DNA from 3 places in the Cytophaga hutchinsonii ATCC 33406 genome. Region 1 is predicted to be linked to each of the others. Evidence: riboswitches for the same ligand, from Rfam matches in the RefSeq annotation. Region 1 holds a riboswitch; each other region holds the start of a gene.
What was found. A riboswitch is a leader RNA that binds a small molecule or an ion and turns the genes downstream of it on or off. The one in region 1 is predicted to bind S-adenosylmethionine.
Positions count from the first base shown of each region.

Region 2: linked by a shared signal. The riboswitch ahead of CHU_RS08855 (PLP-dependent transferase) and the one ahead of CHU_RS04820 (hypothetical protein) in region 1 are both predicted to bind S-adenosylmethionine.
Region 3: linked by a shared signal. The riboswitch ahead of metX (homoserine O-acetyltransferase family protein) and the one ahead of CHU_RS04820 (hypothetical protein) in region 1 are both predicted to bind S-adenosylmethionine.

Region 1 covers NC_008255.1:1,130,233-1,138,726, forward strand. Annotated here, with positions in the region: gene CHU_RS04785 (hypothetical protein) at 1-444, opposite strand, end outside; gene CHU_RS04790 (hypothetical protein) at 475-1,167, opposite strand; gene CHU_RS04795 (hypothetical protein) at 1,204-1,914, opposite strand; gene CHU_RS04800 (TetR family transcriptional regulator C-terminal domain-containing protein) at 2,055-2,732, shown strand; gene CHU_RS04805 (ABC1 kinase family protein) at 2,910-4,226, shown strand; gene CHU_RS04810 (hypothetical protein) at 4,293-4,598, opposite strand; gene CHU_RS04815 (PhzF family phenazine biosynthesis protein) at 4,709-5,500, opposite strand; gene CHU_RS04820 (hypothetical protein) at 5,601-5,885, opposite strand; SAM riboswitch class I at 5,966-6,065, opposite strand; gene CHU_RS04825 (pyridoxal phosphate-dependent aminotransferase) at 6,338-7,642, shown strand; gene CHU_RS04830 (sensor histidine kinase) at 7,737-8,494, opposite strand, start outside.
Region 2 covers NC_008255.1:2,122,047-2,130,540, reverse strand. Annotated here, with positions in the region: gene CHU_RS08865 (family 2A encapsulin nanocompartment shell protein) at 1-793, opposite strand, end outside; gene CHU_RS08860 (CvfB family protein) at 1,101-1,934, opposite strand; SAM riboswitch class I at 2,200-2,301, shown strand; gene CHU_RS08855 (PLP-dependent transferase) at 2,431-3,603, shown strand; gene CHU_RS08850 (alpha/beta fold hydrolase) at 3,663-4,454, shown strand; gene CHU_RS08845 (sterol desaturase family protein) at 4,536-5,750, shown strand; gene CHU_RS08840 (zinc-dependent peptidase) at 5,794-6,651, opposite strand; gene CHU_RS08835 (chorismate-binding protein) at 6,651-7,940, opposite strand; gene CHU_RS08830 (tetratricopeptide repeat protein) at 7,937-8,494, opposite strand, start outside.
Region 3 covers NC_008255.1:161,278-169,771, forward strand. Annotated here, with positions in the region: gene CHU_RS00690 (AsmA-like C-terminal region-containing protein) at 1-2,811, opposite strand, end outside; gene metX (homoserine O-acetyltransferase family protein) at 2,935-3,951, opposite strand; SAM riboswitch class I at 4,088-4,197, opposite strand; gene CHU_RS00700 (hypothetical protein) at 4,603-4,983, shown strand; gene CHU_RS00705 (YicC/YloC family endoribonuclease) at 4,978-5,859, opposite strand; gene CHU_RS00710 (aspartate-semialdehyde dehydrogenase) at 5,982-6,974, opposite strand; gene CHU_RS00715 (lamin tail domain-containing protein) at 7,106-8,494, shown strand, end outside.

The DNA.
Region 1 (8,494 bases):
TTCCTCTAACGTGTCGTTTTTATAGATATCTACGGTAACCCGATACATGGCTTTGTCATTGCCTGTATGTATGGTTTTTAATTCCGTGCTGTCTGTTGTTTGTTGCACAATTGTTTGCGGTTCTGTACGATGAGCTTTAGTATTATTACTCGTTAAGAATATTCTTAAAAATAAGGAAGTGGCGATTAGTTTTGATACAAAAGAAGAATAAAACGGGCGGTTTGTTTTTAGTGCAGGTGATGCTTGTATCTGGTCTGCATAATAGATGCCGCATGCCTTACCCGTTGCTGAAAAAACAGCATTCAGATAAGCCTGATCTTTTCCCCGGAAATCATAGACATATTTTTCACAGCTGCCGCAAAAACGTTTAATATCATCGCCGGGCAGCGTATCATACTCAACGGAGCAAGGTTTGGGAATGTGTATGTCTTTGAAACGGATCATATGGGTGTAACGTATGTTAGCCAAAAAATCTTACCAGAAATTTCCAGGAACACCAGCTGTTCTTCGTCTTCTGAATATTCTGACCTGTTTTCGATTATTTATGTTAATGATAATTTCAGGAGTATCTTTATATACAAAACGATATTTTTTTCTATGTGTTTTATATTTGCGTCCACTGGAGAAGTGCGTATTTTTCGTTTTAAAGACAATAACTAAAATATGATCATCAGGCTGAATATTATCCGGCAGGAATATAAACCGTTCATGTGCGTCTATATTATGTTTATAAAGAATATTGTTAATGAATACGGTGAGTTCATATTTGTGAGAAACAGAAGTACGATTTTTAAAGACTACACGAATACTTCCGCTGTCACTGCTTATTTGCTCCGTTACGTGTACAAAAGGAGAGGCGGCTTGTGTATCCTGACCGGAGAACAATGTTTTGATCAGAAGTAGCAGGCTTAAAAATTTACTGCTTAGTGAATAATAAAAAGGGTGTTGAATTTTTAGTAATGGTTTCTGAATCTGATCTTCATAATAGATGCCGCATACGTTTCCGTTTGCAGTAAATATATCGTTCAGATAACTCTGGTTTTTTCCTCTGAAATCATATACATATTTTTCACAGCTGCCGCAAAAGCGTTTAGTATTATCTCCGGGCAGCATATCATACTCCACAGAGCAAGGTTTTGGGATTTGTATGTCTTTGAAACGGATCATAAAATTGTATATGTAATTTAGTTTATGCAGCAATTTTTAATAATCTCTATAATCTCCCACAACACTTCTGCGTTTGCCTCTGATCTGTCTTTTTTTGATCAATGTAAAATGAAATTTATAATCTATTTCAACAACAATTTTATCTGCTTCTTTAAATGTAAATAAATACTCTTTGTGTTTTATAGAGTGCGATACATTGTGATATCGCAGGGCTTTCTTTTTGTGTACTATAATTTTAATGCTGTCATCCGGAGATGTTGCATCGGGCATAAACAAATAACCATCATATACAGATATGTTCTTTTTGTATAAGACAGTGTTAATATAAATACTGATGGTATACGAGTTGTATTTTTTTGGCTTGTTTTTAAACTGTGCTTTGATTGCAGCTATACTATCCTGCTGTTCGTAATGTACAGGTGGGTAATATGTAGTTGAAGCATCTGTATGATGACTAGTTAAAAAAGTTTTGACGAAAAGAGCTATACTTACAGCTTTTGTTACGAGTGTATAATAAAATGGACGTTCTATACGTATGCTTGGTTTTTGTATTTGATCTTCATAATACACGCCACACACTTTTCCGTGAGTGTTGAATACCTTATTTAAATACGCTTCATTCTTCCCTCTGAAATCATATACATGCTCTTTACAATTACTGCAAAGGCGTTTCATTTCATCGCCGGGCAGCGCATCATAGTTCACAGAGCAAGGTTTGGGGATGTGTATGTCTTTATAACGGATCATTTTGATGCTTTTAAAGCCATATATACGATTTTGGGGCAGGATAGTAACTTCTTTTTCGAATTAATTGACTTTCAGTGGATAAATGCTGAAATTATACGAGTTAATCAGAACCTTCCCCGCACATCAATTGTTTGAACATTATGGAACATTACATCGAAGAATCTCAGCAACACACTTCCGAAGCTATTTCTGCCAAAGAGCTTCGTGATACATTTATCGAATATGTTTTGATGAATGGTAAACTTCCGCAATCTGTTTTTCAATTCATGAAAACATTGAACAGAAGGGAATCAGAATTTTATGAGCACTACAATTCTTTTCAGGCCTTAGAGAAAGATGTCTGGATGGGTATCTTTGAAGAAACTCTTTCCAAGCTCAAAAGTGAAGAAGTATACGAGTCGTATTCTGCAAGGGAAAAACTGCTTTCCTTCTATTACACCTGGATCGAAGTATTGAAAAATTACCGCAGCTATATTGTGCATACGTCTAAATTGAGCTTACGTCCGGATAACTGGATGAACTCGCCAATCAAGGCGTTCAGAGAGCCGTTTCTTGCGTATGCAAAGAGTCTTATCAATGAAGGCATTGATAAGAATGAAGTGGTGAAACGTCCGTATTTGTCAGATAACTACGATAAACTTGTATGGATGCAGCTGATGTTTGTGTTGAAATTCTGGATGGACGATGAGAGCCGTGGCTTTGAACGTACAGACGCAGCCATTGAAAAAGCAGTAAATCTTTCCTTTGATCTGATGGGTAATTCGGTATTGGACTCTGTTGTTGACTTTGGAAAGTTCCTGTTTCAGAAGTATAATTGAGTTTTATTGACTTCATGAATTTTAGGATTAAAAAATTAAGTGAATTACAATTGACATATTATATGTCAGCAGAATAATTAATTTATTCCTGATCAAATGAATTTCATCTGAAGCAAAAAATAGACAGCTCAGGATAATCCCAATTACTGATTAATCCAATAAATCCTAATCCCAATTATGAAAGAGCAAAATAATATTCCTACCAGTAAAGTTGAACGTGCAACCAAATTTGTACAGACAGGAGCAAAGATAGGAGGGAATTATATCAAGCATTATGCGAAGAAGGCTTTCAATCCGGAGTTGACAAAGGAACAGCTGCATGAAGATAATTCGAAAGATGTATATGAAACGCTTAGTCAGCTTAAAGGCAGTGCGCTGAAAGTAGCACAGATGCTGAGTCAGGATAAGAATATGCTTCCTCAGGCATATGTTGATAAATTCACAATGGCACAGTACAGTGCACCGCCTTTGTCATATCCATTAGTAGTTAAAACCTTTCAGAAATATTTTGGCAAGTCGCCTGAGTCGATGTTTGATACCTTTGAACGTAATGCTTCTAATGCAGCATCCATCGGACAGGTTCATAAAGCAACCAAAGATGGTAAAGTTTTCGCCGTTAAAATTCAATATCCCGGTGTAGCCGAAAGCGTTTCATCTGATCTGAAGTTGGTAAAGCCATTCGCTCTTCGATTAATGAACATGAAGGAGAAGGATCTGGACATGTATATGGATGAAGTAGAATCTAAACTGATTGAGGAGACGGATTACGAACTTGAGTTGAGACGGTCGAACGAAATTTCAACGCAATGCGCACACATTACAGGTTTAGTCTTTCCTGCATATTACCCCGAATATTCAAGCAAACGTATCCTTACTATGGATTGGCTGGAAGGGTTACATATGAAAGAGTTTCTGGCAACAAATCCTTCGCAGGAAATCCGGAATCAAATAGGGCAGCTGTTGTGGGATTTCTATGATTTCCAAATGCATCAGTTACGTACGGTACACGCAGACCCGCATCCGGGGAATTTTCTGATGCGCAGCAATGGTTCACTTGGCGTTATTGACTTTGGATGTGTAAAAGAAATTCCCGAAGAATTTTATACCGAATATTTTAAACTGCTGAATAAAGAAGTAATAGAAGATAAAACGGAATTACTGAAAACCTTTGAACGATTGAATTTCTTTGATGCGGAAGATACTGCTTTGCAGCGTGAAATATTTTTTGATTTATTCTGTGAGATGACGCATTTGCTTGGCTTGCCGTTCTACAGCGAAACATTCGACTTCAGTGATGATTCCTATTTCAAAAGAATTTATGATTTTGGAGAGCACATCAGCAACGTAAAAGAAATTAAAGATGCCCGCCAGGCACGTGGTTCGCGGCATGGTATTTATATTAATCGTACTTATTTCGGTTTGTATAATTTACTGAATCAATTGGGTGCAAATGTGCGTACAAAGTCTTATGGTGAAGTAGCGATAGAGGTATAACTGAAAAAGTAAACAATATTTAATAGTAATAAGTCCCGTTAATGAAGCGGGACTTATTTTTTTGTCTTAGATAGCAGCAAGCAATCCAGTAAATGAATTTTTTAAGAACGAATTTTTATCGTCATTCATAAACTGTAGATAGGCTGTAATGGTATCTTTGCACGCACCATGTTCATTTGAAAAATGCTGTAGAATTTCAGGTGTGATTTCAGCAGGCTTTGATAAAAATAAGGAAAAGCAGATGAATTGAATAAATTCATTTTCAATAACTGTATTGCTGCGTTTATGAATTTTTGCATAACGAAGTAATTCAAGATCCAGTTCATCCTGAAAATGTTCGTAAGCAGGCATGTCGTCGAGAGAAGCAGACACTTTTTTAATTATCAATTATGAGTTATAAATTATGAATTTCTCGCAGGAATAAATTCTGAAATTTACGTCTATTGAAGTAAGTTATTTTTTTTTCATTCATAATTCATAATTTATAACTCATAATTAATTACCCCTTTGGAATAAAGTTCTGCTTTGCCGCCGATAAATACCCGGGTTCCGCCGTAGGTACAATGCAGGATACCGCCTCGTTTAGAGAGTTGTTTGGCAAACAGATTGTCTTTATTTAGTTTTTGCGCCCAGTACGGGATCAGCAAACAATGTGCTGATCCTGTAACAGGGTCTTCATCTATGCCGGATTGCGGTGCGAAAAACCGTGACACGAAATCGGCTGTATTTCCTTTTGCTGTAATGATTACACCTATAGCAGCATCTAATTTTTTTAATACCTGGAGGTCGGGGTTAGCTTCTATAACTTCCTGTTCTGTTGCTACCTCAATTAAAATGAAACTTTTGCCCGTAGCAACGGCAACAGGGTTAAGTCCGAGGTCTGAACCATATGTTTTTGAAGCCGGCAATTCTTTAAATGTATCTGAAGGGAAATTTAATACGAGAATGTCTTTTTCTTTAATAACCTTTAGTTCGCCGCTCTTTGAACGAAAGCGGATCTCATTTTTCGGATAGTTTAATTCATTAAATAATATATGTGCAGCTGCTAATGTTGCATGCCCGCAAAGCGGTACTTCTACCTGCGGCGTAAACCAGCGGATCGTATATGTATCCTGATCTTTTACAAAGAATGCCGTTTCTGAAAGGTTATTCTGCGCTGCAACGGATTGCAGTAAACCGTCTGCCGGCCACGATTCAAGCGGGCAGACAGCAGCAGGGTTTCCGGTAAATGGTCCAAACGAAAAGGCATTAACAATATAGATCGGTAAAGACATGTTGACGAATCAGGTGCGGGTGTTGGATGAATTTATAACGGATTTGAAACGTGTACTGTATGTGATGTGCATGCAGTACACGTTTTGCATTACACTTGAATTAGTTCAGAAATAAAACAGAACTATATAATGGATTCGATTTTTTTAAAGACCAGATAATTTTTTCTTCATAGATTGTCTGCTGGATGTCTGCCAGTGTTGTTGCAGGTTTAATCAGATTTGAAAGGTCTTCGTCAAATGCATTTGGTGTATAAACAGATTCCGCTTTTGAAAACGTTTCAGTATTACGGAATGTATTTTGAGCAAATGTCAATGTTTTATATTGAATCGTAGTTGTCATGGTAGTAAGCAATTGAGTGTTGATGAAATGATTTAGAGGCGACATTAAATCTATGATTTCAGTCGGTGTTACTTTCAAAGAAAGCAGATTGAATTAACAGCAGTTTCTTGTTTTCATAGTCGTACTTTTTATAGTTCCACATGGGTAGGAATTAGCACCTTGCTTTGGTGGGCAGGTTGCCAGAAGTTCATAGAGCCTAATCTCTCCCTTCGTTCTGTATAATACACGACCCTCAATTGGGTAGGTGATACAAATGTAGTTTAAATATTATAAATTGCAAATATTATTCTGAAATAATTTAAATTATTAATTTATTCAGAATAATATTCTGTTTTTGTTTAGTTGCAATTGCAATATTTGGAAAGTGATTACAGAGGTGAAATGAATGCCTGCAGAATGATCAACGTGCAGAATAAACTTTCTTTACACTTTCAAGGCTAAACTATACGCAATCCCATAAAGTGTTCTTAAATTAGCAGGATTTTAATCAAATTAGAATGAGGAATAAGATATTAAGTGATGGAGCAAAGGAGCTCAGCTACGAAATCAGGGAGATTGTAAAAAAGGCTGATCTGATCAATAAGAATGGTCAGTCAATCGTGTTTGAAAATATTGGAGATCCTATTCAAAAAAACAATGTCGTTCCGCAATGGATCAGAGAAACTATTTCTAATTTGACCTTAGATAATAAAAGCTATAGTTATTCTCCTTCCAAAGGAATTCTAAAAACGCGTCAATTTTTAGCGGAGTTAAATAATAAAAAAGCAGGTGCTCAAATAACGGCCGATGATATTTTATTTTTCAATGGTCTGGGTGATGCGATTGCAAAAGTGTATCAGTTCATCAGCCGCAGTTCCCGTGTAATCGGGCCATCTCCGGCATATTCTACGCACTCTTCTGCTGAAGCAGCGCACGCAAGTCAGGATCCGATCACGTATAAATTAGATCCGAATAATCATTGGTATCCGGATCTGGATGATCTGTATAATAAAGTAAAATACAATCCGAACATTATCGGTATTCTGATTATTAATCCCGATAACCCTACGGGGATGGTTTATCCGCTGGAAACATTGAAACGTATCGTTGAAATAGCACGGGAGTTTAATCTGTTTTTGCTGAGCGATGAAATTTATCTGAACATTACCTATAACGGTGCCCGTGCCTATTCTTTAGCCGAAGTTATTGAAGATGTGCCGGGTATTGCAATGAAAGGTATTTCAAAAGAATTTCCATGGCCGGGCTCACGTTGCGGGTGGATGGAATATTATAACCGTGGAAAAGATCAGGATTTTGATAAATTCTGTTCTGCACTGGATAATGCCAAGATGATTGAAGTATGTTCTACAACGCTTCCGCAGCTGGCTATTCCGGTGATCATGTCTGATCCGCGTTACCTGCCTTATCGGGAAGAGCTGAACAGCAAGATCGGTAAACGCAGCAAGATTATAGCGGGTATACTTGGGCAGATTCCTGAGCTGATGTTTAATGAAACATACGGCGCGTTTTATAATACGATTGTATTTAAAGATGGTGTGTTGAATGATAAACAGACGTTGCCTATTGAGAACGCTGCAAACAAGGCGTTGGTAGAGAAGTGGATTAGTGAGCCGAATGTAGATCTGGATAAACGTTTTGTATATTACCTGCTTGCAGCTAAAGGTATTTGTGTGGTTCCGATCTCTTCGTTCTGTTCGGATCTGAAAGGCTTTAGAGTAACATTGCTGGAAGAGAATGAAGAATTACTTGAACAGACATTTACAAGTATTCGGGACGCTATTAGATTGTATTTGAAAAGCTAAAACTGTACCGATAAAGAAACGGTATGCATTTTATATAAAAAATAGCCCATGACTTAAGTCATGGGCTATTTTTTATATAAAATGCAGTATATATCTAACAAGGTATTTCAATAATAAATGTTGTGCCTACATGCAGTTCGCTTTCCGCACGGATTGTGCCTCCAAGCATTTCCACCTGACTTTTTGTAATATACAGGCCTAAACCTTTTCCTTCCACATGTACATGGAAGCGTTTATAAAAACCGAATAATTTATCACCCACTTTTGATACATCCATTCCGATTCCGTTGTCGGAGATATGGATGGTAAAAGAGTTTGCAGCTGCCGACGTTATTTGAATGTCTATTCGCAACAATCTTTCCGGGTGCTTGTATTTTTGTGCATTGGAAAACAGATTGTAAAAAATACTTTCATAAAAAGACTTAATACCTGTTATTTCAAGGGCGGGATTAATATAAATATTTACACTCTTTCTCTTAATATCAAGCTGCTTTAAATTGTTTGCAATAATCGTATCAAAGTCAATCAGCTCTTTTATTTTTTCCGTGTTTTTATTTGATAGAATTTTATTTAAATCCCGTAAAATTTCATCCATTCTATTGATAACAATAAGGCTTTTGTCAACATAGATATGCTTGTCTGAAAGGTTCGTTTCCTGATTATATAATTCAAATAATCCTTTTAGTGTTGAGATTGGCCCGCGTAAATTATGGGAAGTAATATAATTGAACTGCTGCAGCTGATTGTTGGTATTGTTTATCTCTTCGATTGATTTTTGCAGCTCCCACGTTTTTTGAGAAACCAGTTCATTCAGCTTTTCATTCAGATTATTAAGTTCACTATTTGATCGCT
Region 2 (8,494 bases), 990 kb from region 1:
TGCCCATAAAGCGTACTGCTAAGCCTGGAGACTGTTCGCCCGGCAAGCCCGGCTGATAAAGACCTACAACACCCTGACGGCTTTCACCTGTGCGTAATAATAAGATTTTTGTTCTGCCATTTTCAATCGGCAGTTTATCCGAAGGGATCAATGGAATACCTCTCCACGTAATGAACTGAGAACCGAAAAGAGAAACCGTTGGAGGTGGAACACCTCTGCGTGTACACTCACGGCCAAAGGCTGCAATCGCTAAGGGGTGCAATAAAAAGAAACCCGGTTCTTTCCATACTTTAGTGATGAGTTCATCAAAGTCATCCGGAGTAGGGGCACCTACACGTGTTTTGATACGCTGCGCAGTAGCAACACTTGCTAACAACCCATATTCTCTGTTGTTGATCAATTCACTTTCCTGACGTTCCTTGATGCTTTCGATCGTTAAGCGTAACTGTTCGCTGATCTGATTGTAGGGTTTGCTGTATAAGTCTGATACACGCGTATGTACATCAAGCACCGTGTTTACAGCACTCAGATTATACTCACGTGGATTTTCAACATAATCAATGAAGGTATGCGGTAATTCGCGTTCGTCTCTGCCTGAACAATCTACTTCAGCTACACTGCCGTCTTTTACTTTGTTTAAACGGTATACACCTGATTCTACAGGAATCCAATTCAATAAATGCGTTAACCACCTTGGGGTAATTGCTACCATTTGTGGTACCGTTCTGGTTGCTATGGCTAATTGCCTTGCGGCTACATCACCAAGGGCTGTTTGTTTGTTTACGTCTGACATTTTTCCTCTTAATTTGGATTAAATAATGATTTATAAATCAAATGTAGATATAATCTATTATATCTACCAAGTTACTAGGGTAATATTTGCAATACATTAAATCATTATAAATCAGGTAAAATTTTAAATATTTGGCTGTTTTGTAATAGGCAATTCAAATCAATACTAGGAAAGGAAATACCACCAAAGATTATATGGTGAAAAAAAGCAAAAGCATTCTAAAAATAATTTTGCACTTTTTGTATATAAAAAAAGTCCTGCAGATAAACAGGACTTCAAATTTCATAGGTTTATGGGATCAATAACGTTAGACCAGATATATGCCGTCTTCTTCCAGACGGATCAGCCCTTGTTTATATAAACCACCGATTGCTTTCTTAAAATTCTTTTTACTCATCTGCAAGCGGAACATGATTTCTTCTGAATCACTTTTGTCCGTTAATTTTAAAACACCCGCAGAGGCACGAAGTTTTGATAAGATTTTTTCTGCAGCGTCTTCAATCTGGCTGTAGCCAAGCTTCTGCAGCGTTACATCAATCTTTCCTTCTTCACGGATATTTTTAATATATCCTTCAACTTTATCGCCAATGGAAATATACGTGAAGAGATCGTTGTGATAGATAATTCCTTTGTAGGTATTATTGATGATTACATTCACACCAAGATCACTGGTATAACAAATCAACAAATTAACTTTTTCACCCACTTCTAATCTGATGTTCTGTTTTTCAATAAAGCTCTCTATCTTGCTGGACGCGGCTAGTCTGCCTGTGCGTTCATCCAGATACAGATAAACCGGATAGCGTTTGCCAACTTCCATTTTTTTGCCTTGTTCACGAAAGGGAACAAGCAGATCTTTTTCCAGGCCCCAATCCAGGAAAGCACCAATGTTGTTTACATCTTTACAAATCAAACAAGCAAACTCATTTAATTTAATTTTAGGTTCCAGGTTTGTTGCAATAATGCGGTCTTCGGAATCCTTGTATATAAAGACATCAATGCTGTCATCTACATTGAAATCATCGGGTACATATTTATTAGGTAATAAAACCTCTTCGCCTTCATCGTTGCCCAGATACATACCTACGCTTGTCATGCGTAAAGCAGTTAAGACATTATTTTTTCCTACTTCTATCATCATATTCGTTATTCCATGTAAAATTAACGCTTTAATTTTACATTGCTTTCATTTATTTAAGCTTACATAAACGGCTGAAACATTCTCTATTATTAGAGTATACATTTGTGAAACAATTACGCCATTTTTTGTTATGTGGAAATATTTATGAGTAATTAATATTCTGTTAATCAGTTTATTAAAATTAATCTCTATTAAACCGATAGAGATACTTGCATTATTAAAATAAATGATGCAATTTTACATTCAGTTAGTGCTAAGCGCACAGCATTTATACAGAATAGGGAAGAGAGCAGGCTCAATGATCCTATAGCAACCGACTTAAAGAACGGTGCTAAACCTGCCCAAAAATAAAAGGGAACTATAAATTACCATCGTATGAAAAAACAACTTTTGACCTCACTTCATTTTAGTTTAGCCACAGCCTGTTGTTGAAACTAAAATCACCGGCCTCTTTCAGCCAATCTTTAATTTATTTACTCATTTAACACGTATTATCATGACAGCTATAACACTATCCAATCGTCCAGTATATACACTTTCAGAAATAAATAAAATTTCGCATTCCATTTCTACCAACCACCAATTACTGGAAGTAGAAAAACAGATTGCTTCAATAGAAAGCGGTGTAAATGCACTTGCTAAAAAAACATTCCGTTCGGCACGTTTTTCATTAATTAAAAACCTGTTACCTAAAGGAGGTACTGTTTTAAGTTTTCAATCCAAAAGAGAGTGGCTTGAAGATACCGCAATCTTTCAGCGCAAAAGTGTATCAATAATCTATACTGAAAATTATTCAGCAGATGATTGGGAATCTATTCTTACAAATGCCATCGATGTTGTATATATTTCTACGATTCAACAGCAGACATTGAATGTACAGGATTACGGATACATTATCCAGAAGGCACATAGCCTGAATATTCCGGTTGTGTTTGATAACACGTTCGGCGGCCTTGGGCACATTTATTCTCCATTGAAAGACGGAGCGGATTTCGTTCTGATCGATACATCTTCGATTGAGTTATTCAGTAAGCATCGCGTACATGCATTTATTGTTGAAGGTGAAAATGGAATTCTGCATTCAAATAAGGATAAAGTTTTAGGAAAAACGGTTCTGGGGGTTCAAAAAAATAACCGGATACTGCATACTAAGTGGACGTATTTATTTGCAGACAAGGAAGATTATCTTGAAAAGCTGGTAAAAAAAGCTTCACGCAAATTTGGTGATTATTCAAGAACGGCAAACTATGTGGCCCGCTGGTTAAACAATCAGGAAGACATTATGGAAATTAATTATCCGGGTTTGAAATCGGCAGAAAGCCATATACACGCTGAGCTTTATTTTAAAGGCGGCTACGGTTATACGTTTAAATTCAGCTTATGGGATAACGATTATAGCTATTCGTTACTGAAAGGCTTATTCAGATCAGGGAATGTGAATGGTGTACAGGTGGAAGTTGATTCAGAAAGAAAAGAATTTTTTATCCAGATCAGAACGGAAGATTATACACGTGTCTTAAATTATTTTCAAAAAGTGTTTTCAATACTGAAAGGAAGCGTTGAGTTTAAGCAGAATATTACCAAGGAAAATAAATTGAAGCAGGTATTTGATTTCGAATTGAAACAATTACTGACAGCTAATGCCACTACATATAAAAGAAGAAACTAATAGTTTTTACTAACAGATATTTTAATAAAATAAATTACACATTTAAATAAATAGCAGCCATGATATTCAAGAACAATAAATCAGAAAAACGTCAGATTTTTAACTTCCATGAAAAAGGAGAAGGCGAAACAATTATTTTCCTGCACGGATTGTTTGGTGAGCTTAGCAACTGGAAAGCAACGATCGATCATTTCAGTAAGAGCTATCGCGTTGTTGTACCTATTATGCCGATCTATGATGGCACCATGCAAAAAGATGGTCTGGATGGTTTGGTAACGTATCTTCATGAATTGGTTACAGAATTAAAAATAGAGCGTTTCAATCTGGTTGGAAATTCTTTAGGCGGACAGGTAGCAATTTTGTATTCTGTTGCGTATCCTGAAAAGGTGATCCGTTTGGTGTTAACGGGCAGCGCTGGTTTATATGAAAGCACTATGGGGGCAAGTTATCCGAAACGTGGTGACTATGCTTATATCGAAGACCGTGTACGTTATACATTCCACAACGACAATATTGTTACTAAAAATCTGGTTGATCAGGTCTTTGAAACAGTAAACGATATACGCAAATCGATTCGTGTTATTAAAATCGTGCGTGCTGCAAACGGGAATAATGTTGCAGATGCGTTAAAACAGATAACTACTCCAACGTTACTTGTATGGGGCAGACAGGACAGGATTACACCGCTTGAGATTGCTTATAAATTTAAAAAATTACTTTCCGGAAACACCGAGCTTCGTATCATTGAAGAATGCGGGCACGCACCTATGATGGAGCGTCCGGAGCAGTTTAACGAAGCATTGGAAAGTTATTTTAACACCGAAACATTTGCATACGCAAACGTAGGTTAATGAACGTTCTATTCAAGGCTCGGTTAAAACAAGTGTTTAACCGGGCCTTTTTATTTATTCTAATTTAAAAACAGAACCTATATGACTATATACGCATGGGGGATACTGGCAGTACTGGCTTTCATCGGAGTTGAAATGCTGCTTGCCAAAAAAATATTCGGGATTGTATTCAGCTACAAAAAAATAATCTCTAATCTTTCTATCGGTGCTGCGGAGCGCTTATGCAACATATGGCTTGCCGGGGTGTTCTATTTTGTATTCCGGTACATTCACAACCATTTTGCATTGATTGATATTGTATCAAGCTGGTACAGCTGGGTCGCATTAATATTACTCACGGATTTTGTCTGGTACTGGTATCATCGTCTGGGTCATGAGATCAATATTTTGTGGGCGTTTCATATTGTACACCATCAGAGTGAAGACTTCAATTACACAACTTCCACACGCATTACCGTATTTCAGGCATTGGTCAGAAATGTATTCTGGTGTGTGTTGCCCTTAATCGGTTTTCCGCCGGAAATGGTAATTCTTACGTTAGTTATTCATGGGAGCTATTCGTTTTTTACTCATACAGAACTTGTCGGCAAGCTTGGCTGGATCGAAAAAGTATTTATAACACCCTCACACCACCGGGTACATCACGCTTCCAATACAGAGTATTTAGACAAGAATTACGGCGATATGTTTGTGTTCTGGGATAAACTCTTCGGAACATTTAAAGAGGAGCAGACAAAGCCTGTATACGGTATTACCAAGCCCTTAAAAACACACAGTTTCTTATGGCAGCATTTTCACTATCTGATTGAAATGAGTTACCGGTTTAACAGAACAAGAGGTTTGAAAAATAAATTCAGGATTATATTCGGTAAGCCTGATGTAATGGATGGGGATGAACGAGAGATCGTAGAAGCAAACTGGCTGGTGGAAGGTCAGCCGATTCCGGTTTTTGAAAGAAGAAGCGGAAGGTATAAGCGGTACATTAATGTTCAGTTTGCCGCTATGCTGGCCAGCCTGATCCTGATTACCTTATACCATGAACGGCTCAGTGTAAGCAGTAATTTTTTCTTCAGTTCAATTTTGATCCTGACGCTGGTAAACTGTTGTGCATTGCTGGAGCAGAAAAAATGGATCTTCTTTGTGGAATATGTCCGGCTGATTCTTTTTGTAGAATATGTAGCGTTTCAATTCAATGGCTGGTATTATTTCGTTTTGTGTAATCTCATTTTACTGTTGTTTACGCTTACGTACAATACACTAAGGAAAAAGTATATACAATTGGTCTATCAATATTGAACATTAAAAAAGGCTTGGAGTTATTCTTCAAGCCTTTTTCATTTTATGTAAGCACCGGATTGGTATGATTTAACGGATCCAGCTTTAGGATACGTGTTAAATAATCATATACCACAGGTTCATTTTTTCTTAATTGAGCAGGTGTTTCGAAAAAGTATTCAATACTTACTGCAAAAAACTCTTCTGAATTACTGAAAGCATAATCCCGCATAAAAGACTGCGATCCATGGCTGCGGATACGGTCATTGGAATAAGAATGGAAATCATGCAATGCTTTTTTGTCCATGAAACAATGTTCCATATCATGTAAGGTTGAATCTTCTATCTTTAACGCGTGCGCCATTTCATGAAAGCCTACATGTACGCCATCATTTTTTATGCGAAGCCCTTCGGTAAATGCAGCCCAGGATAATTTTATAACACCGTTGGACTGAACTTCGCCCAAGTGATAACGCTGTGTACTTCCTGAAAAATATTTGTCCGGATAAATGATTATTTTTCTGAAGTGCTCATAGATAGTAGGGAAGTGACCGAATGAAATTTGTGTGGCAGCAGCAGCTATCAGTAATTTCATTTCAGGTGTAACGGTACAGCCGTCCCGGCCTTCAAAATCCTTTTTTTGTATAAAATATTTTACATTACACTCAAACTTTCTTTTTAAGGAAGGTTTTAAATTTTGATAGAAAGGAATTTTATATTCCAGAGATGCTCGCTCCTGATAGTTCAATTGATATACGAAAAGTATGTAGCGATCAAAGAAAAAGTTAGCAGCACCTGTTATTACTTTAAACAGAGAGAAGCCGAGCAACGCAAAACCTGCCCAAAAGACAAGTAAAAAAATCACTAAGCCAGGTAAAATAAAATCTGATTTGGTTACAAGATATTCTAATTGATCTTCCATTAATAGTATTGTTGATTATTTAAAATATGGATCATGGGGGTTATTTTTAATAAACATTCTTCGTATTCTGTTTCTGCTTTTGCATAGGAAGTAATGGCACTTCCGGCTTCCATAAATAGTTCCTGCGTAGCACTATTATAAAAAATACTTCGGATCAGAACATTAAAATCAAAGTTGTCATGCGGATCCATATAACCAACGGTGCCTGAAAATGGCCCGCGTGCCATGGATTCAATCCGGTCAATAAATTTCATCACATTCACCTTTGGCGCACCGGTCATGCTGCCCATGGGGAAAGCCTGCTGAATAACATCTATAGAGCTGCATGCAGGATCGATGGTTGATTGTACGGTAGATATCAGCTGGTGTACATTAGGAAAGGTATATAAGCCGCTCAGTTCAGGTACGCACACGCTGCCGGCAACTGCCGTACGCGACAAATCATTGCGTACTAGATCAACGATCATGGTATTTTCAGATTGTTCTTTTTCGGATGTGCCCAGCTGCTGCTTTAACATTTCATCTTCGGCCTTGCTCTTTCCGCGTTTACTTGTGCCTTTAATGGGTTGTGAAATGATGGTATCTCCAGTCTTTTTAATAAACCGTTCCGGTGAAGCCGATAGAATATATTCCGTATTGAATTTATAATATACGGAAAAGGGCATAGGTGTTTTTTTATTTAGACGCTGGTATGTTGCTGCCGGGGATATGTTGCCTTTGGCTGTGAAAGGAATGCAATAGTTTATCTCATACGCATCGCCCTGTGCAATGATTTGCTGCAGCTCATCAAATGCATTAAAATACGACTCTTTAGAAACAACTTGTTTTACAAAAATATCAGATTGTTGTACCGGTGTTGATGGTTCCGCATGCTGTATCTCCGTAACCAGAGAGCTCCCCGAACCTTTATGTATAAGAATGCCATCCGGCTGAATTTCCCAAACATGCTCTGGAATAAAAAAAGTAGCCGCTGCAAAAGCAATACCTGCTTCTTTAGACGTATGCAATTGCTCAACACTGTTCTTGCCATCGTAGGAAGCAAAAACAAATATCCATTCATTCGTATAGCCTTTTTTTATTTCATTCCAGGTTTCAAAAACACGTGTTGCATCACTAACGTGAATAGCTGCTTCGGAGCCAAAGGCAAGATAATGCCTGAATGCGCCTTGCGGATAGGCTGTATACCCATTTGGATTTAAATAGGCGATGTGAAAATACCTGTCTTCAAGCCAGGGTAGTGCTTTCTCAATAAATGCTTCACTGGTGGTATGTAAGGGAGTGAAGCTCATTTTATTTCGTGCAGGGCAATTTTTGCTTTTTGTTCAATACTATTTTCATATTCGTGATTTTTATACGCAATCGCAAGATTAAAATAGTATTTAGCCTGAGGCGTATTCTTTAGCTGAACATAGATATAGCCCAGTTGCAAGGCTGAGTTTGGTGCAAAATAATAATTGTTTTTAGTATCGGTAGACAGCGTAATTACTTTTACATAATACTCCATGCATTCTTTTGTTTTGCCTGACTTTTGAAACAGGCGCGCTGCTCGGTAGTAATATTCGATTTTGTCCTTTTTAGTAAGCAGGTCGCTCAGGTTTGTTTCATTAAATACTTCAAGACCTTTTTCATATAGTCCGCCGTCTGTATACAAACGAATTTTTGCCAGTTGTTTATTCGGAAGTTCATTGGCCTGTGCAATCTTGTGCGCATACTTATCCGACTCATAGGTTGTTTGTCCAACGCTTGTGATCTTTTGCCAATAGGTATTTGCATCTGCATCCGCATTCATCAGCCAGTACGATAAAAATAATTTATACGTAGCGTCTTTGGTCAGATTTTTACC
Region 3 (8,494 bases), 970 kb from region 1:
ATCGCTGTTCTTTAATTCTGAAATTGCTGCATCTTTTAATGCTGTTTTATCAACTTCTCCAAAGTTCGTTTTCACGATCGTAACTTTTGTTTTGTCATACGGGCCTTTTACATTTAAGTCAATCACAATGTTTTTCGGCATTGTAATTAAATTGCTTCCTACAAGGCTTGCCATCGCTTTATTGGCTTCGTTACCAAGCGCTCCGGAAGGAGTAGTTAACTGCATGTCATAATCCACGCTCCCATCAAGTTTGTTCTCACCTTTTGTAATGGCAAGTTTAGATTCACCTGATTTAATGTCAAATGGTTTAACAATTAATGATCCGTCAACAATAGTAAAGTTCAACAGCAGATCCTTTATTTCCAGCGGATCCATATTTTTCATTTTCGTTAAACTTGCTACTGTGCCCAATACCGGATTGCTTAGTACTTTTAAAGAACTGGAGCCTAATGAACCTTTCCCATTCAATGTTGAATAAATCGGCATCATTTCTTTATCCAGCAAACCATTCATAACAAGAGCCAGGTTAACATTGCCTTCTACATAGTTAGCAATCGGCGCCATCTTCTTTACAGAGTTGAATGTTTTGTATGCTTCTTTTGCAGCAACATCTTTCATTAACATATCCATCGCAAAAGATGGTTTTGTGATATCCTGTGTGTTATAATCGCCGCTGAATAAGAATGAACCTCCTAATGAGTTAAAGTTCAGCTTGTCCATTTTTACAATACCATTACGAACGATAATAGCACCCTTCATATTGGTCATATCCATGTTGCTATACAATACTTTGTCCATGGCAGCATTAAATGTAAAGTCAATATTTTTCGGAACCTCAACAACTTCCATTGGTACTTCTTCTTCCGGAGCGGCAGGTGTTGTTGTTGGTTCGTCTGACATCCATTCATTTACATCAAACTTTTTAGAAGCCATTGACATTACACCATGAATGGTTGAGTCTTTCCCTCCGAATGCATAGCCCATGTAGTTTGATACATAACCTGTAATATTATAATCGCTTTTACCAAGCATGCCTTCCATCGCTGCTATATTGAAACGCTCAGGTGTTAATGTCAGCAACCCTTTTTTCATCGTATACCCCTGAGGTAAATCTACACTCTTGTACACTAAGTCAGATATATCCAGACTTCCGCTTGTTTGTGTATTACCATAATTACCAGCCTGCACTTCAGATAAAATACCTTTCGTTGTCATGTCTGCGTTCATTCGGCCTGTTAGTGTAGTGCCTTCGATCGGGTAAATCTTCGTCATTTTTGCTAAGTCGATAATACCTTTGATACTTGCTTCGTAATTCGGATCATCAAAGTTTTTAACGAAGGCTTTCATTTCAAATGGTTCGCCATCAAGCAATAGTTTAAAGTAATCTAATAAGAATGTCGATGTCTTCATATTTCCATCGCTATTCACAACAGCGGACACATTGATGTTTTCAATCGGTTTCGGAAACTCCGAAGACTTAACGTATCCATTTGCCAGGTTCATGTTTGCCGTAACCATAGGCATTAATTTTAAAGTATCACTGTATTTGCCTTTAGCCTTAACATCCATTCCAAACAGACCTTTTAATGTTGTTCCTTCTATCGGATAGAATTTTGAAACATCTTCAAGTTTAACTTTGGCGACAACGTTTGCATCAATGTCATATGGATTCATACCATTCATCAGTAATCTGGCATCGATCGGGTTTTGTCCCATATCCATATGGAATTTTTTCAGATCAACAATCATATGGTCAATAACGCCATCTTTGTCGTCCACATGTAAATCAAGATTAATATTCTTAACGGCATCCGGTAAGTCAGGATATTGAAAATAACCATCTTTGATAAGCATGTTCAAGCCAAAACCCGGCATGGTTGTTTCGTTGTAAACTCCTTTCACATAACCGTCAAAACCAATGATACCTTCTGTTTTTACTTTTTCAAAATCTTTGTTGTATACCGCAGGTAAAAGAGATAATAAATTTTTAAAATCTGTTTCTTTTGCATTGTATGTGATATCCATTTTGATATCATCCGTAGGCATTTCAATAGCACCGTTGAACCCGAATTTAAAATCATTGATAGCAAATTCATTGTCTAAAAATTTATAAACAGATTTTGCTAAATCAATATTCATAGCAGCATCAGCTGTTACCGTTTGTCCGTCTAAGTATTTTGTACCATCGTATTCAACAAGTACGTTGGTTGATTTTGTATATGTTTTGAGATCATATACATCCGCCATTATATCGCCGCTACCTTTGTGGTCCAGATGTTTCAGTTCAGCATACATAGGCATTGTCTGATCATCATAAATGATTGTGCCATCTTTGATTTCCCATTTTTCAATACTCAGGTTTAGCGTGCTAGGTTCTTCAGGTGCAGCAGGCGCTTGTGTTGTATCCGGGTAAGTAATATCCCAGCTCATCTTACCGCTTTTGTCAAAAATTGTAACAATTTTAGGCTGATCCAGAAATACACCTTTAACTTTTATCTGATCTCCTGAAATAACACTCATGATATCGATTGTTAAACTGAATTGCTTTGCTGCGAAAAGCGTATCGCCTTTGAATTCTGTTACATTCGACACCAATCCCAATTCATCGATAGAGACTGTAAGGTTCGGGAAGTGAGAGAAAAGCGACAGGCTAAAAGATTCGGCGTTATACCAAACCTGTCCGTTGATATTTTTTTTGATCTGTTCGTCTATTATTCCTTTGATTTTATCCTTGAATAAAAAGGGCAGGATAAGCATAGCTAATAATAAGACTCCGATAGATATACCAGAGATCTTTAAGAATTTTTTCATACCTAGTATTTGTTGAGTTGAAAAGGAAATAAAATTCGGTTTGTACAATATTATATGACAAACGAAATTTACTAAAAAATCGTGCTTTTATGCTAGAATTAAAGGCTTTTTATTGAATAATACTTATTCGAGATAAAAATTCCGGATAACAACATCCAGTTTGTCCGTTTCCGTTAAAAACCCATCGTGGCCATACAGAGAATCAATGCATACATATTGTGCTCCGGAGATATGCTTCGCAACGTATTCCTGTTCGCAAACCGGAAATAAAATATCTGAAGAAATACCGATGACAAGTGTTTTAGAGCGGATAGATGCTAATGCTGCTGCAGCACTTTCTCTGTTTCTTCCTACATGATGACTGTCCATTGCTTTAGACAGATACCAATAGGAGTGGCAGTTGAAGCGTTTTACTAATTTATCACCCTGGTAATGCTGATAGGTAATAGCTCTGTAATCATCCGTTTTAGAAGAGTCTTCTTCACGCTGTGTTTCTACATAGGTCTCGTAACTTCTGTAGGAAAGCATAGCTATAGAGCGTGCCGTTTTCAACCCTTCTCTGCCTGCGTCAAGCGAAGGATTTTTCCATGTAGGGTCCATGTCTATTGCCATACGCTGCGACTCATTAAAGGCAATGCCCCAGGGAGAGTGAAATGCATTTGTAGATAATAGTATAAGATGCTGAAATAAATGAGGCTGTTGAATGGCCCACTCCATCGCTTGCTGCCCGCCCAGAGAACCGCCAATAAGTGTATGAATTTTTTTTATTTCTAAGTGTTCTCTCAGTATATCATGAATGGTAACCATGTCGCGGATGGTGACAACCGGGAAGGAAAGGAAGTATGGTTTATTTGTTTCCGGATTTGTTTCTGTTGGTCCGGTAGTGCCGTAGCAGGAAGATAGAATATTGGCGCACACGATAAAGTGTTCTTGCGGATTATATAAATAATCTGTACCAACAAGACCCGGCCACCAGGATTCTACATCGGAATTAGCGGTAAGCGCATGGCAAACCCAAATGATATTATCTTCATCTGCATTTCTGATGCCTGAAGTGGAATATTGAATGCGGACTTCGGGTAAAACAGCGCCGGACTCAAGCGTAACCGGAGATTTGTGCGTATAAATATGATACTCCATTATTGCAACGCAGTTAAACGTTCAACAATAGAAATCCCTGTAAAATACACTGTAGAAGTGTAAGAGCAGAAATGGGTAAGAGATAATGCTGTTGCTCGACTTTCGTCAAGTAGGGTGTTTTTAATCATATGCAATTAATTTATATGCCCTGTTTATTCAGGTCAGGAATTAGCACCTTTCTGGATTTGCTCCCGGAGGTTGCTAGAGGTTCAAAGAGCCCGTTCTCTCCCCTCTTCTTTATAAATCAACTACTACGTAATTGATTTTGAGTAGACAAAAATAGGCATGTCAATTAGAAAAACAAACTTTTATTTTGCATTCCACATAAAAATCTGGCGTTTGATTCAATTTATGAGCGAAAGAGCAGTGGTTTATTGTTTTAAAATAACTTCATACAGAATATTTAAAAAATGATATTGCTGTATCTTAGGGAGTTCTAAAATGAATATAGCTTAAAACAACTTTAGCTATGCATTCCCGTTATATACAATATAATATATTTAAGAGCGTATTGTTGAATTGTTCTTAAAATATTTATTTATTGCATGTTGTACTAAGTTACATTAGTGGCCACAAACCGTCAATCTTTCAATAATTCCAAATCAACTTTTTAAAAAGTACATTCAAATTCGTTTGAAAGAAAATAGTTAAATGACTCAATATAAAAATCCAAATTATTGGTTCTTGTTACTATCTGCAGTGTTAATGACCGCAATCGCAGTAATAAGTTATTTCTGTCCGAGCAAACTCCCATTTGCTACGGAAGGGGTGCCAATAAAATTGTACCGGTTAAATTATGGAATTATAGCACTTATGATTTTGCTGACAAATAATCTAACAGCAATAAGAGCATATTTGATTATTACAGGGTGGATTATGATTTTCTTTGTTGTTTCTACCTGGATAAACCTCCCAATAGAAGATGTTCTGCATTTTACCAAACAAGACAATATTTTACACTCAAATGTGGGTGTGATTTCTATTTTTATCGGAGTCATTTATAGCCAGACTCCGACAGAAAAGTCTCTATAAAATATTTAGGGCCTGCTCTTTTATTTTTTCCAGTTCCTCTTTCATCTGTACAACATAACGCTGGATATTTGCATCATTTGCTTTAGAACCAATCGTATTGATTTCACGGCCGATCTCCTGCGCGATGAATCCTAATTTCTTTCCACTAGGCTCAGGAATATCCATGGATTCTAAAAAATAATTTAAGTGGCTGCGCAAACGCACTTTTTCCTCGCTGATATCAAGTTTTTCAATATAGAAAATCAATTCCTGCTCAAAACGGCTGTTGTCTAATTGTTCGGATTTGCTGAATTCATCAAAATGCTGTCTGATGCGTGTACGAATAGCTTCGATGCGCTGTGGGTCAAATACTTCAACCTGAGTCAAGCAGTCGGCAATCGTTTTAATATATTCCTTAAATTTTAACGCAAGTGTGTTTCCTTCATCTGTCCGGAATTCATTGCACTTGGCAATAGCATCCAGCAAAACTTTTTGAATCAGCAGCCAGTCTTCCGTATTATCCGGATTTTCAACTTCAGATTCCATCGCCTTAGGCATTTGCAGTGCTAACTTAAATAAATCTGACGAGTCAACAATACCTATAGCATCAGCCGTTTCCTTAAGGTCTTTGTAATATAATGCAACCAGTTCTCTATTGATAAATACTTTTGGCTTAACACCTCCCTTTGATTGAACATCTATGCTCAAGCCCACTTTTCCACGCTCAACCGTATTGTTCAGCAGGTTTCTTATTTCAAGTTCTCTATCAGAATACTCTTTTGAAAGCCGTAGATTTAAATCTAAAAATTTAGAGTTAAGGGATTTAATTTCTACAGTAACTGAAATTTTATCGTTCTCAGCAGTCTGGGAACCGTAACCTGTCATTGATTTAATCATAAGAGAATACTTGTATTTAGCGCAATATAGTGAAAAGTAAAAAAGAACCTAAAGACTCTGAAGCGCTATGTAAGGAAAAGCAAAAAGGTCATGCACTTTTGCATGACCTTTCAGTTATTATATTAAACTAATTTATTCGCAACTAAATATTCAGCAATTTGAACTGCATTTGTAGCAGCACCTTTACGCAGGTTATCTGCAACGATCCATAAATTCAATGTTTTCGGCTGAGATTCATCTCTGCGTATGCGGCCAACAAAGACTTCATCTCTGTTATGCGCGTCCATTGGCGTAGGATACTCTAATTTAGACGGATTGTCTTTAACAATGATACCCGGAGCTTTAGAAAGTAATTCTTTTACTTCATTAACATCAAAGTCATTTTCAAACTCAATATTTACAGACTCAGAGTGTCCGCCAATAACCGGAACACGAACTGTTGTTGCAGTAACTTTGATTGAATCGTCGCCCATGATCTTGTTTGTTTCCAAAATCATTTTCATTTCTTCTTTTGTATATCCGTTTTCCTGGAATACATCAATGTGTGGCAATAAATTTAAATCAATCTGATATGGATATGCTTTTACACCATTCATAATGCCTTTACGTTCGTCAAATAACTGATCAACTGCTTTTTTACCAGTACCCGTTACAGACTGATACGTTGAAACAACAACACGTTTGATTTTATATTTTTTATGTAATGGCTCCAATACTACTACCATCTGAATTGTAGAGCAGTTCGGGTTTGCAATAATCTTATCTTCTTTTGTTAAAACATTTGCGTTTACTTCCGGAACAACTAATTTCTTAGTCGGATCCATTCTCCATGCAGAAGAGTTGTCAATTACTGTGGTGCCAGCGGCAGCAAACAACGGTGCAAGCTCTAAAGATGTTCCTCCACCCGCTGAAAATACAGCGATTTCAGGCTTCATAGCGATTGCTGTTTCGGCTGTAACTACTTTATACTTATTACCATTGTATTCTACTTCTTTACCAACTGACTTTTCAGAAGCTACAGGAATTAGTTCTGTTATAGGGAAATTACGTTCTTTAAGAACGTTAAGCATTTGGGTTCCTACCAAACCGGTAGCGCCAACTACAGCTACTTTCATTTGTTTACTTTAGTTAATTAATTAACACTTTTTAAAAAGAGTCGCAATTTACCACTTTTTTTCTCCTAATTTCACTTATTCAATCGATGTTTTTTGACTAATATTTTTAACGGTATAATATTTTTAATGTAATGATTAGGGTTGTAAAAGTCTTTTTTACAGGATGTTTAGTCTTGTTTAGTGCGTCATTAATTGCTCAGGTATATCATTTTGACACAAGAGAAATACCGATAAATTGGTATGGCAACCGAAGCGATTTTACTGTTAATGCCGTAGGTGAGTTACAATTGAGTGCTGCAGCGGGCACAACCACAGCTTTATTAAGCTGGCCAATCGACAGAACTGAAAATACTTCCTGGGAATTTTTAGTACGCTACGATTTTGCAGCATCTGCCACCAACTATGCAAGCTTCTACTTGCTTTCTTCTGCAGAGGATCTTGTGTCTTCAACAAATAGCGCATATTATTTAAAAATAGGAGGAGAATCGGGAGCAACGGATAAACTTGAATTGATTTTTCAGTCGGGTTCATCCAAAACAACCATTATAGCCAGTCAATCCGGTCTTGCCGGAGGCAATACCATTGCCATGCGGATTCGCATCTGTCAGTTACAAACAGGTGAATGGCTGCTGTTTGGAGATGAAACAGGCGGGCGTAATTTTGTTGCCATTGGAAAAGGAACACATGTTTCTTCTGCGCAGTTTTTATTTTCAGGTATTCGCTGTCTGTATACGTCTACACGCAGAGATAAATTTTATTTTGATGATATAAAAACAGAAGAACCGTTTGCAATAAAAAAGTACGAATTCAATAACGAAAAACAACTTACAATCATCTTCACCAAACCAATAAAAAATCCGCATGAAACCCAGCTAGATATTGATCTGGGGCAGGTATATACAAAACTTTTTGTTGAAAATGTACTGGAAATAAAAACGGATAATGCTATTGACCCGGGTCAATATACGATACGGGTGTTAAACGCACATTCGATTCACGCAGACACGCTGATAAGCAACCTGGCAGTTATAAAAAAAGATGCCCGCTATTATGCCGGACAGCTGCGTATTACAGAGTGGATGAGCGATCCCAGTCCTACATACGGCTTGCCGGAGATAGAATGGGTAGAGATTATAAATGTATCAGACACACGTATTGAAACGGCTCAATTGTCCTTGTCAGATCCTACTAAAAAAGTAAAACTCCCTGCGTATTCATTAAAAAAAGATTCTGCTGTTGTACTTTGTTCGGCCGGGGGATGTGCACAATTAGACATCCATAATTGTATTGAAGCAGATGCATTACCCAATTTAAACAACACGGCAGATTCCTTATTTCTCTGGGCAAACGACACCATATTGGTTGATTATATTCACTATGACATAACGTTGCTTCCCAATGATTACCGCAGAAACGGTGGGTATTCCATTGTCCGTACTAGATTGCCTCAAGCCTGCGTATACGATCAGCATCTCGCTTATGCTTCCGAACAACAGGGCGGTTCACCTGGTATTGCTTCA